2 linked regions of the Desulfatitalea tepidiphila genome follow. The protein of the gene in region 1 interacts with the protein of each later gene in a pairwise test. Links are inferred from orthologs where the notes say so. Each region holds a gene or a part of one and is shown in the gene's direction. Other genes may lie near its edges. The genes, in order: dprA and recA.

Evidence for each region.
Region 2: the proteins of dprA (region 1) and recA interact in binary tests that used the Bacillus subtilis proteins (3 or more experiments, as listed by UniProt). The link is inferred for Desulfatitalea tepidiphila from one-to-one orthologs.

What each region holds. Positions count from the first base shown.
Region 1 is NZ_BCAG01000003.1:335,242-343,100, reverse strand. The notes cover bases 1,929-4,803. They hold dprA (DNA-processing protein DprA), read left to right. Parts: upstream 1,929-2,751; coding sequence 2,752-3,855; downstream 3,856-4,803. Other genes in these bases: topA (type I DNA topoisomerase), read left to right, coding at 4,042-4,803; secF (protein translocase subunit SecF), read left to right, coding at 1,929-2,747. Also shown: protein translocase subunit SecD, read left to right, coding at 55-1,638; more of secF, read left to right, coding at 1,719-1,928; more of topA, read left to right, coding at 4,804-6,318; DFT_RS06110 (MarR family winged helix-turn-helix transcriptional regulator), read left to right, coding at 6,343-6,903; DFT_RS06105 (hybrid sensor histidine kinase/response regulator), read left to right, coding at 7,148-7,859. UniProt on the Bacillus subtilis protein: Protein that helps load RecA onto ssDNA during transformation. Binds cooperatively to circular ssDNA, is able to bridge different segments of DNA. Favors the loading of RecA onto SsbA- or SsbB-coated ssDNA and formation of RecA-DNA filaments.
Region 2 is NZ_BCAG01000003.1:2,372,897-2,380,743, reverse strand. The notes cover bases 996-3,858. They hold recA (recombinase RecA), read left to right. Parts: upstream 996-1,841; coding sequence 1,842-2,876; downstream 2,877-3,858. Other genes in these bases: alaS (alanine--tRNA ligase), read left to right, coding at 2,917-3,858; thpR (RNA 2',3'-cyclic phosphodiesterase), read left to right, coding at 1,145-1,723; DFT_RS15170 (M23 family metallopeptidase), read left to right, coding at 996-1,036. Outside these bases: more of DFT_RS15170, read left to right, coding at 1-995; more of alaS, read left to right, coding at 3,859-5,544; DFT_RS15150 (chemotaxis protein CheX), read right to left, coding at 5,670-6,128; DFT_RS15145 (hypothetical protein), read left to right, coding at 6,412-7,485; DFT_RS15140 (cytidylate kinase-like family protein), read right to left, coding at 7,548-7,847. UniProt on the Bacillus subtilis protein: Multifunctional protein involved in homologous recombination, DNA repair and competence.

The sequences.
Region 1 (7,859 bases):
TGGCGGGTATCCTGATTTTGACTCGAGCACGGTTCGAACAAGAGGAACGAAGCATTGAAAACAACTTCCTGGCGTCCCATTGTCGTCATTGTGGTCCTGCTGGCCGCACTGGTCTATGTGCTGCCGACGCTTCAAATGGTCCTGGAAAAAAAAGAGTCTCCGACCTTATGGCCTCACAACAAAATCAACCTCGGGTTGGATCTGCAGGGCGGCATGCACCTGGTATTGCAGGTGGATACCGATAAGGCCGTTGAAAATACGGTGGATCGATCGTTCGACGAGCTGCGAGCGTTCATGCGTCAAAACGATATCCGTGTCGCGGCGTTGAAAAGAACGGATGCCACCACCTTTACAGTGGTGCTGGATGAACGTGAAGATGCCGACCGATCCAAGGGGTTGATCGCCGACGAATTCCGCGATTTCAACCTGGAAGACCGCACCCGCGAAGGGCAGCGTGAAATCGTCCTGCAGCTCAAATCAGACGAAATCGAACGAGTGAAAAAACTGTCGTTCGAAAAAGCCGTGTTGAAAGTCCGCAACCGGGTGGACGAATACGGCGCCCGCGAGCCGGATATCCGGCCCCAGGGCGAAGATCGCATCATCGTCCAGCTTCCCGGCGTCATCGATGCCGACAAGGCGCGCAAGGAAATCGGCCGTACCGGCAACCTGGAATTCAAGCTGGTCGATGAAAGCAACGATGTGCGCCAGGCACTCTCGGGCAGTGTCCCGCCCGGCAGCGAGATCCGCTATTATCGGAAAGACGACCCCGACATGGCCGGCCGTCCCATCCTCCTGAAGAAGGAAACCCTGCTGACCGGTGACTACCTGAGTGAGGCGCGCGTCAAATTCGATCCGGCCAACGGACAGCCCTACGTCGCCATCAAGTTCAACCCCAAAGGCGCCCGCATCTTCGCCGACATTACCGAAAAGCACATCCACGAGCGCCTGGCCATCGTCCTGGACAACGAGGTCTATTCGGCCCCGGAAATTCAATCCAAGATCACCGGTGAAGGCATGATTACCGGCAATTTTACGGACGACAGCGCCAAGAGCCTGGCCCTGGTGCTGCGCGAGGCCTTCCCCACGCCGGTGAAAATTTTATATGAAAAATCGGTGGGCCCCTCGCTGGGTGAAGACTCGATCCGCAAGGGACTGCTCTCCATGCTCATCGGCGGCGTGCTCGTGGTGCTCTTCATGATCGTCTACTACAAAGGTTCCGGGGTCATCGCCGATGCGGCCCTGGTGCTCAATATCATTCTCATCGCCGGTGGCCTGGCCGCTTTCAACGCAACCCTGACCCTGCCCGGCATCGCCGGCATCATCCTCACCATCGGCATGGCAGTCGACGCCAACGTATTGATTTTTGAGCGTATCCGAGAAGAGTTGCGCCTGGGCAAGACGGCTCGCGCAGCGGTCGACGCCGGCTTCGAACGGGCCACGCTGACCATCATGGACGCCAACGTCACCACCCTGATCGCGGCCGTCGTCTTGTTTCAATTCGGCAGTGGACCGGTCAAGGGCTTTGCCGTGACCCTCAGCCTGGGCGTCGTGGCCAGCCTGTTTACGGCCCTGATCGTATCGCGCGTCATTTTCGAATTTCTGCTGACCAAGCGTTCGATCAAGACCTTGAGCATTTAACCATGGGCCGCCAACGGCCATCTCGTTCGGACATCGTCATGCCGCGGGCATGCGTGAATTGATTCTGAGGAAAACCGACCATGCAGATCATTAAACCAGATGTAAATATCGACTTCGTGGGACGTCGTGTACTGGCCTATATTGTCTCGGCCATCCTGATCCTCATCACCATCGTGTCTCTCATTTTCCACGGTGGTCCCAAATACGGCATCGACTTTGCCGGTGGCGCCGAGTTGTTGATCCAGTTCGATCAACCGCTGCCCATCGAGGAGGTCAAGGCGGCCATGAACGCCCTTCAGCTCGAGGCCGTGGTCCAAAAATACGGGGAGGAAGCGGAGGATTTCTATCGCGTCCTGATTCCGGCCGCCGTGGCCGAGCAAGAGAATCTGGCACAAACCCTCAAGGAGGGCCTGGCCGCCCAGACCCAACGGCAGGTAACCCTGGAGTCGTTCGAAATGGTCGGTCCACAGGTGGGCCGCGACCTGCGTGAAAAGGCACTCCTGGCCATGTTCTTCGCCCTGCTCTTCATCGCCGTCTACATTTCAGGTCGATTCGAACTCAAATGGCTGCTCAGCGCGGCCGTGGCCGGCGCGCTGGCCTTCAGCGTCTACATTCTGCGGCTGGCCCACCTGAGCATCCCCATGCTGATGTTGGCCGCGGTGGTGGTCACCCTGGTTCTGTTTTATATATTGAACCTGAAATATGCCATGGGAGCCATCGTCGCCCTGATTCACGATGTCGCAATCACTGTGGGCTTTTTCTCCATTTTTCAAAAAGAGTTCACCCTGCCGATCATCGCCGCCCTGCTGACGATCATCGGTTATTCGCTGAACGACACCATCATCGTTTTCGACCGGATCCGTGAAAACCTGCGAAAATACCACAAGCTGCCCCTCGCCGAGACGATCAATCGCAGCATCAACGAGACCCTCAGTCGGACGATTCTGACCTCCGGGACCACCTTGATCGTGGTGCTCATGCTCTTTATCTTCGGCGGCGGCATCATCCACGATTTCGCCTTCGCCCTGCTGGTCGGCATCCTGGTGGGTACCTATTCGTCGATTTTTGTGGCCAGCCCGATCCTGCTGGCATGGCAAAAACGAAAATGATCGCATGAACGATATCGTCCCCTGGCTGACGCTCAAGAGTGTTCCGGGCGTCGGGAACCTGCTCATCAACCGGTTGCTCAAGAGCTTCGAATCGCCGGAAAAGGTATTGAAGGCTCCTACCGGCGCGTTGACCCGAGTGCCGGGCATCACCCCCAGAATCGCTGAGGCCATCCGACGGCAGCGCCCACCGGATACGGTGATGCGCGACATCGATCAGGTCTATAAAAAGGGGTACACGTTCGTGACCTGCCAGGACGAGGACTACCCTCCCTTGCTCCGGCACATCCCGGATCCGCCGCCTCTCCTTTACGTTTACGGCCGGTTGAGCCAGCTCCAGTACCCCCTGTCGGTCGTTGGTTCGCGCAGGGCCACCCCCTACGGCCGCAATACGGCCAGGAGCTTATGCCGACAGCTGGCCGAAAGCGGCGCCAACATCGTCAGCGGCATGGCCCTGGGCATCGACACAGCCGCTCACGAGGGTGCACTCGAGGCGGGTGGCGTTACGGTCGCCGTCCTGGGTTCGGGGTTGAACCATATTTATCCCGCTCAAAACCGAGAATTGTTTCATCGGATCGCCGAGCATGGGGCAGTGGTGACCGAATTCTCCATGGACGCTATCCCGGACGCCCACCACTTTCCCATGCGCAACCGCATCATCAGCGGCATGTCGCTGGGCACGGTAGTGGTCGAAGCCGCCCGCCGGAGCGGCTCCCTGATCACCGCACGACTGGCCGCCGAGCAAGGTAGGGAGGTCTTCGCCGTACCGGGCAACATTCACTCGGCCATGGCACGAGGTACCCACGACCTGATCAAACAGGGCGCCAAACTCGTTGAAACAGCCAACGACATCATCGAGGAGATTGCGCCTCAATTGGCCGTCGGGCATGAACCGCAACAGACGCGGCAGCCGGTCGGCCTTTCTGAGTTGGAACATCGGGTCTTCGAAGCCATCGGGGTCGACCCCGTGCATATCGACGATCTGGCAAGGGACCTGGGGCAGGCCATGGCGCCGCTGACCAGCATCTTGTCTCAACTGGAACTCAAGGGATTGGTCTGCCAGGAACCTGGCAAACACTTTGTCCGCCACGCGGACTATTGCGATTCTTGAGGGCCATGGCGGACCACCTGTTTCGTAGGCAATTTAAAAAAAGCGGCTGTATGAAACAACTTAATTTTATTTTATATTTCAGAAGGATAACGACCCTCGATCCAAAAATTCCTTGGTACCGATATTTACAATTGAACCGCCATGCGCTAGCATGATGCCCACTACATTTTGCTTCAGAGGTATATTGTGTCTTCAAAACCACTTGTCGTTGTTGAGTCTCCAACGAAAATTCGCACCATCAAAAAATATCTGGGCAATAATTTCAACGTGGCTGCCACCGTGGGCCACATCAAGGATTTGCCGGCCAAAGAGATCGGTATCGATATCGATAACAATTTCAAGCCGCTTTATCGGAGCATTCCCGGTAAACAGAAGGTGATCTCGGCGCTCAAGGCAGCGGCCGGCGAAGCCGATGACATCTACCTGGCACCCGACCCGGACCGGGAGGGAGAGGCGATCGCCTGGCATGCGGCCGAAGTGCTCAAAAAAAAGGGCCGCCGGTTTCATCGGGTCCTCTTTCACGAATTGACCCAAAACGGGATCCTCAAGGCCATTTCCCATCCTGAAGAGTTGAACAAGGATAAATACGAGGCGCAGCAGACGCGGCGGATTCTCGATCGCCTGGTTGGCTACCAGGTATCTCCGCTGCTGTGGAAAAAGGTCAAAGGCAACCTCAGTGCCGGCAGGGTCCAGTCCGTTGCGGTGCGCATCATCTGCGAACGCGAAAAGGCCATTCAGGAGTTTATTCCGCAAGAGTACTGGTCGATCACGGCCCTGCTCGAGGGTCAAACACCCCCTTCCTTTGAAGCCAAGCTGGTCAAAAAGAAGGGTGAGAAACTCGAGATCGCAGATGAGGCGGCGGCCACGGCTATCGTCGAGGAATTGAAAACGGCGCGGTACCAGGTGGCTAAGGTGGTCAAGAAAACGGTGCGCCGCAATCCACAGCCGCCGTTTACCACCAGCAAGCTGCAACAGGAAGCGATCCGCAAGTTGCGTTTTTCCGCCAAAAAAACCATGCTCATCGCCCAGCAGCTCTATGAAGGCATCGACCTGGGGCCGGGCGAACCGGTCGGCTTGATCACCTATATGCGCACCGACTCCACCCGCATTGCGGCCGAGGCGGCCCAGGAAGCCATCGATTGGGTGCGCCAGGCCCACGGCAACGATTATGCGCTGCAGGAGCCGCGCAACTTCGGCAACCGGAACAAAGTCCAGGACGCCCATGAAGCCATCCGCCCCACTTCGGTGAACCATACGCCCGAATCACTGGCCAAATATCTGAGCAAGGATCAGCTGGCGCTGTACCAGATGATCTGGCGGCGCTTCGTGGCCTCCCAGATGACGCCTGCCCAGATCGATCAAAACACCATCTCCATCGCCGCCGGCGACTACACCTTTACGGTCACAGGATCGTCGGTCAAATTTCCCGGGTTCATGACCGTTTACCAGACCGTCGACGAAGAGGCCGAAAACAGCCGAAAACAACAGCCCCTGCCGCCTTTGACCGAGGGGGATGAGCTCGATTTGAGGCAAATTCTGCCCAAACAGCATTTTACCCAGCCGCCGCCGCGGTTTACCGAAGCCTCACTGGTCAAGGAGTTGGAAGAAAACGGCATCGGCCGGCCGAGCACCTATGCGGCCATCTTGTCCACCATTCGCGACAAAGGTTATGTGGAGCTGATCAAGGGATACTTTCATCCGAGCGAACTGGGACTCATCGTCAATGATTTGCTGGTGCTCAGTTTTCCAGAGATCTTCAATGTGGAATTCACGGCCCGAATGGAAGACAACCTGGATCGCGTGGAGACGGCTGAACTGGACGCGGTCAGTGTCCTGAGCGATTTCTACGGGCCCTTCAAGCAGAAACTCACCGAGGCCGATGCGCGGATGCTCAGCGTCAAAGGCGTCGGCATTCCCACGGATATCGACTGCCCTCAGTGCAAGCGTCACAAGCTGCACATCAAGGTCGGCCGCAACGGGCATTTTCTGGCCTGCAGCGGCTATCCGGAGTGCACCTACTCACGAGATTACGTACGCGACGAACGCGGACATATCCAACCGGTCGAACCCAACCATGAAGCCGCCACCGATAAAGTCTGCCCCAAGTGCGGGAAACCCATGGTAGTCAAAAGAGGCAAATACGGTGAATTCCTGGCCTGCAGCGGATTCCCGGAATGCAATCACACCGAATCGATCAACGGCGGTTTCAATGGCAAAAGCACCGGCGTAAAGTGCCCGGAACCGGGGTGCACGGGACAGATCGTCGAAAAAAAATCGAAACGCGGAAAGGTGTTTTACGGCTGCGACCGCTATCCCGCATGTACCTTTGCCAGCTGGGACAAACCCGTCGACAAGCCCTGCCCGGCCTGCGGCAGCCCCTATCTCGTAGAAAAAACGACCAAGCGCGACGGCACCTTTTTATGTTGTGTAAACCGGGAATGCGGCTACAAGGAGCATGTGTAACCCCATGTCGACCGGCAAACGCCAATGACTAGTCCCTATGCTGAAAATATCCTGCGCTCGATCAGACGCATCACCCGGGCCATCGATCTGCACAGCAGGGAGCTCAGTGCGCGATTCAAACTGACCGTACCGCAACTGGTCTGCCTGCGGCAGCTCTATCTGCATGGCCCGTCCACCGCCGGCCACCTTTCGCGCCTGGTGTTTCTCAGCCAGGCCACGGTCACCGGTATTCTCGACCGCCTGGAATCCAGAGGCCTGATACGCCGGGAGCGCGGACGCCCGGACAGGCGTAAGGTGACCATCGCCTTAACGGACAAGGGGCAGGAAATCGCCGAATTAATGCCGTGGCCGCTCCAGGAAAGATTCGCACAGCGCCTTTCTGCCTTGCCCGAGGAGGAGCAAGCCGACATCGATCAGGTCCTCGACCGGATCGTCCACATGATGGCGGTCCAGGATGTCGATGCCTGGCCGATCGTCGGCGCCGGGGAATGGACGGACCCTTGTGCCCAGCCGGCAACCGCTCCCGAATCCGCTGCTCGAACAGCAACCTCCCGAACTGCATCGTCCAAAAAACGATTGTCTTAAGCGATCCCTATCCGATGCTTGACAGATCAAGGCCTTAACGCTAAAAATTGATGTAATTTCATTGCAATAGAAAAGCGTTGCAATCTGTGCAACGCTTTTCGACTGTGATGATGTACGGACCCGGCATGGACGATGATCGGTGCTCATTCAGAAGCAGGCAAATTCGGTGTCAATCGCATGTCAAGGCAGGGCCGACAGGCGACAAGGCGAGGCATCCTCAACACTTCCGGCAGGAGTTCACCCGATGACCGCTGACAGCAGCAATCGAAAGTCCGAACGACCAACCGAGAGGCAAACCGAACCCAATGAAGATCGACCGGTCCACTCACAGAATGACGACCCATCCCGAGAGTCCCCTGGGCATCCAACCGATCCGATACAAATCGAGGAAGCCCTGAGGCAAAGTGAACAAACCTATCGTAATTTGATGGACCTGGCGCCCGATTCGATCACGGTGACACGGCGCAGGGACGGCCGCTTCATGCAAGTGAACCGCACCTTTTGCGAGCGGACCGGGTACACGGTCCAGGAAGCCGTGGGCCGGACGATCTACGAGTTGGGCATTTACGCCAATCCATCGGATCGTGAACGCGTTATCGAGGCACTGGAGAGAGACGGCAAGATCGAGGGAATGGAGATTCAGTTCAAGTCCAAATCCGGGAAGATTCTCGACAATCTCATGTCCTCCCAGCCCATCACGTTTAAGGGGGAAGAATGCCTGCTGGTCGTCACGGCCAACATCAACTCGCTCAAACAGGCCCAGAGGGACCTTCGGGAAAAGGAAGCCAAGCTTCGCAACATCCTGGATCACATCACGGAAAGCTACTACGAAGTCGATCTGTCCGGCAACCTGACCTTTTTTAACGACACCCTCGTCCAAGTCTCCGGATACACTCGCGATGAGCTGATGGGCATGAATTTCAGGCAGTACACCGCACCCGAGGATGTTGACCGGA
Region 2 (7,847 bases), 2.0 Mb from region 1 along the record:
TATTAAAGACGGCAAAGCCGTGTTGCGGTTCGTCGGCAGGGATTTTTCCTGGCGCAACTGGGGTAAGGGCAATGTCCAGTACCAGGAGCAGGAGATCGTCATCGACACCCATCCGCCGGTGATCAATGTGCTCAGCCGGGCGCATTATCTATCCCAGGGTGGCGCGGGGATCGTCGTTTACAAGCTTGCCGAAGAGTGCCCGACCAGCGGCGTAACGGTGGGAGAACACTTCTATCGGGGGTTCTCGGGGGTGTTCGAGGATCCGGCCATTCACGCAGCCATGATTGCTATCGATTACCGCCTTGGGCCGGGAACGCCGGTTGCGGTGACGGCGACCGATTTCGCCGGTAACGAGAGTCGCGTCGGGCTTCAGCACCTCATCAATGCCCGGACCTTCAAGCGAGATAAAATCGCCCTTTCCGACGGCTTTCTGGATTGGAAAATGCCGGAGTTCGTCAGCCAGGTCGATGTTGTGCCGGGTGCATCCCACCTCGATGTGTTTCTCGCGGTCAACCGTGATTTGCGACGTGCCAATTACGAAACATTGAAAAAGGTGACCGCGCAATCCGATCCAGCTGCCCATTGGAAAGGCGAGTTTCTGCGGTTGCCGGCCGCCGCCAACAGGGCCGGTTTCGCCGATCACCGCTCCTACATCTACAAGGGGAAGGTCGTCGACGAACAGACCCACATGGGTATCGATCTGGCATCGTTGGCCCAATCTCCGGTTCCCGCCGCCAACAGCGGCAAGGTGGTTTTCGCCGGTACGATCGGGATCTACGGCGGCACCATCGTCATCGATCATGGTTTGGGTCTTTTCAGCATGTATTCCCACTTGAGTCAGATGACCGCCACCGAAGGCCGGATGGTTTCAAAGGGCGACATCATCGGCGCCACCGGTGTGACCGGATTGGCCGGAGGCGACCACCTGCACTACGGTATCATGATCCATCACACCTTCGTCAATCCGATGGAATGGTGGGATGGTCAGTGGGTTCGAAACAACATCACTTCCAAGCTTGAGGCGGTCGCCAATTAACCGGGGTATCTCGCTCTGAGAAAACCGCCGGTGCCATCGTCCCTTCATTTGATGCTTGCCGTTTCCCCGGCAAGGGTATCGATCGCTTGAACCGACAGACCGGAGCCTATGAAAGAGACCGCGCGACTCTTTATCGCTTTCGAATTGCCCGATCGTGTCCTTGCGTTGGCCAAGGATCTGCAGGCGCGTTTGAAACGACATGGTCTTAAGCTGCAGTGGGTTCGCCCCCAGAATATGCACCTGACCGTGAAATTTCTGGGCGAGGTGGGCCAGGCGCGCATCGGCGACGTGGCCGCAGCCCTGCACCATGCGGCGCTCGAGGCCGTGCCGATGGAGGTCTGCGCTCAGGGACTGGGGATATTTCCCGGCATGCGTCAGCCGAGGGTGTTATGGTTCGGACTCGGGGGGCAGGTCGATCTTCTCGGCGAGGCCTGCCAGCACTTGGAGGACGCCCTGGCTGCAAAGGGTTTTGCCAGGGAGCGGCGTCCGTTCCGGCCTCATCTCACGCTGGCGAGGATCAAGCAGGCGGTGGACCCCGCTCTTTTGTTGGAAGGCATTCAGACGGTCGGCCGGTATGATCCGGTGGGGTTTCGATTGACCGAGTGGGTGCTGTTTCAAAGCGATTTAAAGCCCCAAGGGGCCATTTATACCGCCCTGGATCGGGCGACGTTGGCACAAGGCGCGTGAATCCCTATTGACGTTTCGGCCGATTTTTCGGAATAGTGGTGACCAGTCAATCTCCGAAGCGCATGCATCGGCGTGGATTGGCCGAACCTATCAGGACAAGGCAGAGCAGGAGGATGAGATGAGCGTTTCGGTGGACAAGACAAAGGCGATCGATTCGGCCATGGGGCAGATTGAACGTCAGTTCGGCAAGGGATCGATCATGAAACTGGGCAGCCGCCCCATCGTGGATGTGCCGGTGATCCCCACAGGTTCCATCGCTTTGGACCGGGCGTTGGGAATCGGTGGACTGCCCAGGGGCAGGGTCGTGGAGATATATGGCCCGGAATCCTCGGGCAAAACAACCCTGGCGCTCCATGCCGTGGCCAATGCCCAGAAAAAAGGCGGTATCGCGGCCTTCATCGACGCCGAGCACGCTCTGGACACCAGTTATGCCAAAAAGTTGGGCGTGAACTGCGATGAATTGCTGGTCTCGCAGCCCGACACCGGGGAACAGGCCCTGGAGATTGCCGATATGCTCCTGCGCAGCGGCGCCATCGATGTATTGGTGATCGATTCGGTGGCGGCCCTGGTGCCGCGTGCCGAGATCGAGGGCGAGATGGGAGATGCTCACATGGGGCTTCAGGCGCGGCTCATGTCCCAGGCCTTGCGCAAGCTTACCGGAACCATCGGGAAGACCAATACCTGTCTGATTTTCATCAACCAGATCCGCATGAAAATCGGGGTCGTTTTCGGCAACCCGGAAACCACCACCGGCGGTAATGCCCTCAAGTTCTACGCCTCCGTCCGCCTGGAGATCCGGCGCACGGGATCGATCAAGAACGGCGCCGACGTGGTGGGCAACCGCACGCGGGTCAAGGTGGTGAAGAATAAAATGGCGCCGCCGTTCAAGGAGGCCGAATTTGACGTCATGTACGGCGAGGGCATTTCGCAGGTGGGGGACCTGCTGGACATCGGCGTGGAAGCCGGGATCGTGGAGAAAAGCGGTGCGTGGTATTCCTACAATGGCGAACGCATCGGGCAGGGGCGCGAGAACGTGAAGAGTTTTCTCGGCGACAATCCCGATATCTTCACGGCCCTGGACGAGCAGGTACGCGCAGCCGTCGGCATTGTGAAAAAGAACGAAGAGAAACCGGTTCAGGAGCAAGCCCAATAACCGTGGGTGGACCCGATACGATTTTCAGGGAGCAGGCACAATGACAGGAAACGAGATCCGCAAGCGATTTCTGGACTATTTCGAGAAGCATGCCCATCGCGTGGTGAGAAGCTCATCGCTGGTGCCCCATGACGATCCCACCCTGCTGTTTACCAATGCCGGGATGGTTCAGTTCAAGCGAACCTTCATGGGAGAAGAAAAGCGCGGATACGATCGCGCCGTCACCTCCCAGAAATGTGTCCGCGCCGGCGGCAAACACAACGACCTGGAGAACGTGGGCTACACGGCCAGGCATCACACCTTTTTCGAAATGCTGGGCAATTTCTCCTTTGGAGATTACTTCAAGGAAAAAGCCGTCGACTTTGCCTGGGACCTGCTGACCAATGGTTACGGCCTGCCGGGAGAGCGGCTTTGGGCGTCGGTCTATCTCGACGATGATGAGGCTTACGATTTGTGGCACCGGAAAATCGGCATTCCCACCGAGCGCATGGTGCGTCTGGGCAAAGAAGACAACTTCTGGGCCATGGGAGATACCGGACCGTGCGGCCCCTGCAGCGAGATCCATTTGGACCGCGGCGATGCCTACGGCTGCGGCCGGCCGGATTGCGGGGTGGATTGCGACTGCGACCGTTTTCTGGAGATCTGGAACCTGGTGTTCATGCAGTTCAACCAGGATGAGACCGGTCGGATGACGCCGCTTCCAAAGCCGAGCATCGATACGGGTATGGGGCTCGAGCGTCTGGCCTCGGTGCTGCAGAACACAGCCACCAACTTCGATACGGACCTGCTGCGGCCCATCATCGCCCATACCGAGCAACTCGCCGAGAAGGCCTACGGCCAGGATGCAGCGGTGGATGTGGCCATGAAGGTGATCGCCGACCACAGCCGCGCGGCCGCCTTCCTGATCGGCGATGGCGTGCTGCCGTCCAACGAGGGACGCGGTTACGTGCTGCGCAGAATCATGCGGCGAGCCATCCGCTATGGCCGTAACATCGGCTTGAACCGGCCCTTTTTGCATCAAACGGCCGAGACGGTTTTCGACATCATGCGGTCGGCCTACCCGGAGCTGGGAGAAGCCTCGGCCTTTATCCGCAAGGTGATCTCAAATGAGGAAGAGCGCTTCATGGAGACCCTGGATACGGGGCTGAAGTTGCTCAACGATTCGCTGGCCGAACTGCAGGCCAGGGGCCAGACCACCATCCCCGGCGATCTCATATTCAAACTTTACGACACGTACGGGTTTCCGGTGGATATCGTCCAGGACGTGGTTCGCGACACCCGGATGAAGGTGGATTTGCAAGGGTTCAACGCGCACATGGAAGATCAGCGCAAACGCAGCCGCGCCAAGGTCGTCTTCGACAGCCTTGCCGATGCCTATAAGGCGCTCTCTTCCCAGGCCATCAAGCCGGAATTCAAGGGATACCAATCCCTGCAGGCCCAGTCCGATGTGCTCGTGGTGGTCCAGGCAGGTCAAGAGGTGCCCGAGGCCGTTGAAGGCGAGGAGATCGAGGTGGTCACCGCCGCCACACCGTTTTACGGAGAAGCCGGCGGGCAGGTGGGCGATCAGGGCACCATTTCGGGCGACGATATGACGATGATCGTGACCGCCACGCGCAAGGACCCTACCGGATTGATCATTCACAAGGGCAAGGTGGTTTCCGGCCGCATCGCTAAGGGGCAGCGCGTTACCCTGAGCGTGGATGCGGCCAAGCGGCGGGCCACGGCCTGCAATCATACGGCCACCCATTTGCTGCATGCCGCCTTGCGCCAGGTGCTCGGGGAACATGTCAAGCAGGCCGGTTCCCTGGTGGCGCCGGACCGGTTACGGTTCGACTTCACCCATTTCAGCCAGGTGACGCCCGACGAGCTGGATCGGATCGAGACCATCGTGAACGATCGTATTCGCGCCAATGTGCCGGTTCAGACCGAGGAGATGGACGCCGATGCAGCCATGCACTCCGGTGCCATGGCGCTCTTCGAGGAGAAATACGGCGACCGGGTGAGGGTTGTCTCCCTGGCCGATTTCAGCAAAGAGCTCTGCGGCGGGACCCATACCGGATACACCGGTGACATCGGACTGTTCAAGATCGCCAGCGAGACGAGTGTCGCCTCGGGCGTACGACGTATCGAGGCGATGACGGGCGAGGCGGCCCTGGCCCTGGTCCAGCACACCGCCCGAGTTGCACAGCAGGTCGCCCATCTGCTGCGCGTCAAACCGGATGAGATGCTCCCCCGCATACAGCAGTTGATCAGCGGTCAGAAGGCGGCTGAAAAAGAGGTCGAGAAACTCAAGGCCGCCGTTGCCGATGCCAAAGCCCAATCCGGTGACGACGCGCCGCGAATGATCAACGACGTGGCCGTCCTGGTCAAGCGGGTCGCCGTCGATAACCCCGGGGCAATGCGGGAGCTGGCCGATCGATTCAAGGATCGCATCAAATCGGGTGTGGTGGTCCTCGGCAGCGAGGCCGGCGGCAAGGCGTTGCTGATTGTCGGGGTGACCAAGGACCTGGAAAAGCGTTTTCATGCCGGCAAGATCATCAAGGCCGTGGCCGCGGCCGTCGGCGGTGGCGGCGGCGGTCGACCCGACATGGCCCAGGCCGGTGGGCCCCAGCCGGAACACCTGGACGCGGCCCTGGAAAAAGCGTATGAGGTGATTTCTCAAATGTAGCGTCTGCCTGGTGGTCGCCCAGACTTCTGAATGGAGACTGCCGGATCACGCGTATTCTCGATGCCGACACAAAAGGCGCTCGTTTCGAGCGCCTTTTGTGTTGTTCGAGATAGATAGGTGGCACGTCACGTTTTGACTTTGAGGGCCACTTCGATAACGATTCCCCCTTTGTCGGTGCTGCAGGGGATGGTGATGATGGGAATGCCCGATGGATAGCTGACCTTGTGTTTGCCGATCACGACGCTGGGCACCGAAATGGCGTTGTCATTGCTGGGAAAATCGGTTTTGGCATTGCCGGCGATCATGTTGGCGATTTCACCGATGGCATCGGTGCAGACTTCATCCAGTTCGTTGATCTCGTCTCCGATCAGGTTGGATGCCAATTGAAACGCGACCTCCTGGGTCAGGCTGATCACCACGCTGCCGCTGACATTGCCGGACAATCCGATGATACCGCTGATTTCATGGGGAACTTCGCTGCCCTTTTTCAAGGTGGGTTTACCCAATGAAAAGGGAACGGTAATCATGGTTTCAAAAACACGCTTGACCGCCACCACGAACGGCTTTATGTAATTGGGGTCCATTTCATCTCCATTTCAATCATCACGATAGGCGCGAACAGACTCACGGCCGATAAACAGCGCCAGTTCAACCGTCGTCATGCAAAAAGACAATCATCGAGTCGGGTTGACTGGCCCCAATCGTATCAAGGGTATCATCGGCACATGTTTGGCGAACTTTACCCGCTCGCCTCGCTTTTTCTGGCAATCCGCTCGGCGCATCATCGATGCTTCAGATCTGGCATGTTTGCAGTCGCGCTGCTGTTCTTGTGGCCGACAGGATCAACCAACGAAAGGAGGCCACAGGATGGCCGGAAGATCGCTCGTCAGGGGACTTTTGGTTCTCCTGCAGTTCTTGATTGCACAGTCCGTTGCGGCCGAACCGCCATTTACGATGGCCGAGGTGTTGTCCACTACCACCCTGGACCGGCACCTCAACGACTTGAAACAGGGCAAGATCGTCTCCATCGGATTGCCGGAAGTGGATTCGGATACGGAACTCAAGGTGTTGATGAGCATATTGGTGCCTGCGCCTTTCGACGACACGCTGACCGCGCTACAGCGCCAGGCCAACGACAACGGGGTGCTGATCGTGGAAGAGATCGGCGATGGGCTTTCCGGGGCCGAATTGGACAACGTATTCGCAAAAGTGGCCTACAGCAAGGAAGAGATCGGCGAGGTCAAACGCCTGCTCGACGCATCGGCCAGAGCCGATTATAATTTCAGTCCGGAAGAGATTGCATCGATCGACGACCGCGTGCGCGCACTTGAAATAAATGCCCTTGATGATGCCGTTGCGGACGCCATTGCTGACGATCGATTGGTCATTGCGATGTCTTCGGCCATGGGAGACATCCTGAAGGGTCGATACCTTTCCTACCGTGAAAACGGTCTCGAAGGTCTCCTTCCCTATCAGATCAAGAACAATGGGACGGCGAATCCTTCCGAAGAGCTGGCCCTGGCGACCGAATCGCTGGTCATGCTCAGGCAGGGCATGCCCTCCTATTACACGTGCCTGCGCAACTACCCCGAGGCGTGCCCTGGCGGGATCCATCACCGGTTTTTCTGGGTCAAACAGCTCGAAGGCGGGCGTCCCATGTTTTCGCTGAAGCACTGGCTGCTGGAAATCCATCCGGAGCACGCCGTGATCACCGAACGGCAGTTCTATCTGAACCACTCCCTCAACAGCCTGCAGGTCGTGATCGGCTGCCTGGTGCATACCGAGGGCACCCTGGTGGTGTTGCTGAATCAGGCGTTTACCGAGAAAGTCAATGTCGCGATCGGGAAATCCATTGCAACGAGCATCGGCCGCATGCAGGTCGAGAAGAAAGTGCGGCCGATGTTCGAGCAGCTGCTGGCCCAGTTCGCCGGAAATTCTTAGTGGTAAACGCTCATTTCAGGACTGCATGACATGCCCTCCAGGGGCTCGGATGTCGCACCTTTCTACCCGATATTGTGAAACGGGTTGATATGGTCATGTTGTTCCTTGGGAGAAAGGAGGCTGACATTCACCTCTTTTACCCCTTCGATGGTCGAGACGATCCCCTTTATTTTTTCGAACGCTTCATTTCCCGCCTTGGCATCGAAATGGTGGATTAAGACTTTCCCGTCGTCTGATGCCACCTGGATCTTGGGCGCGATCATGGCCAGTTTGGCTTTGATCCTGGCCGAAAGGGCAAGATCTTCTACCTTTTTGCGGGATTCCGCCGTAGCTTGAAAGGCCGGTTTCTGGACCATCTGATA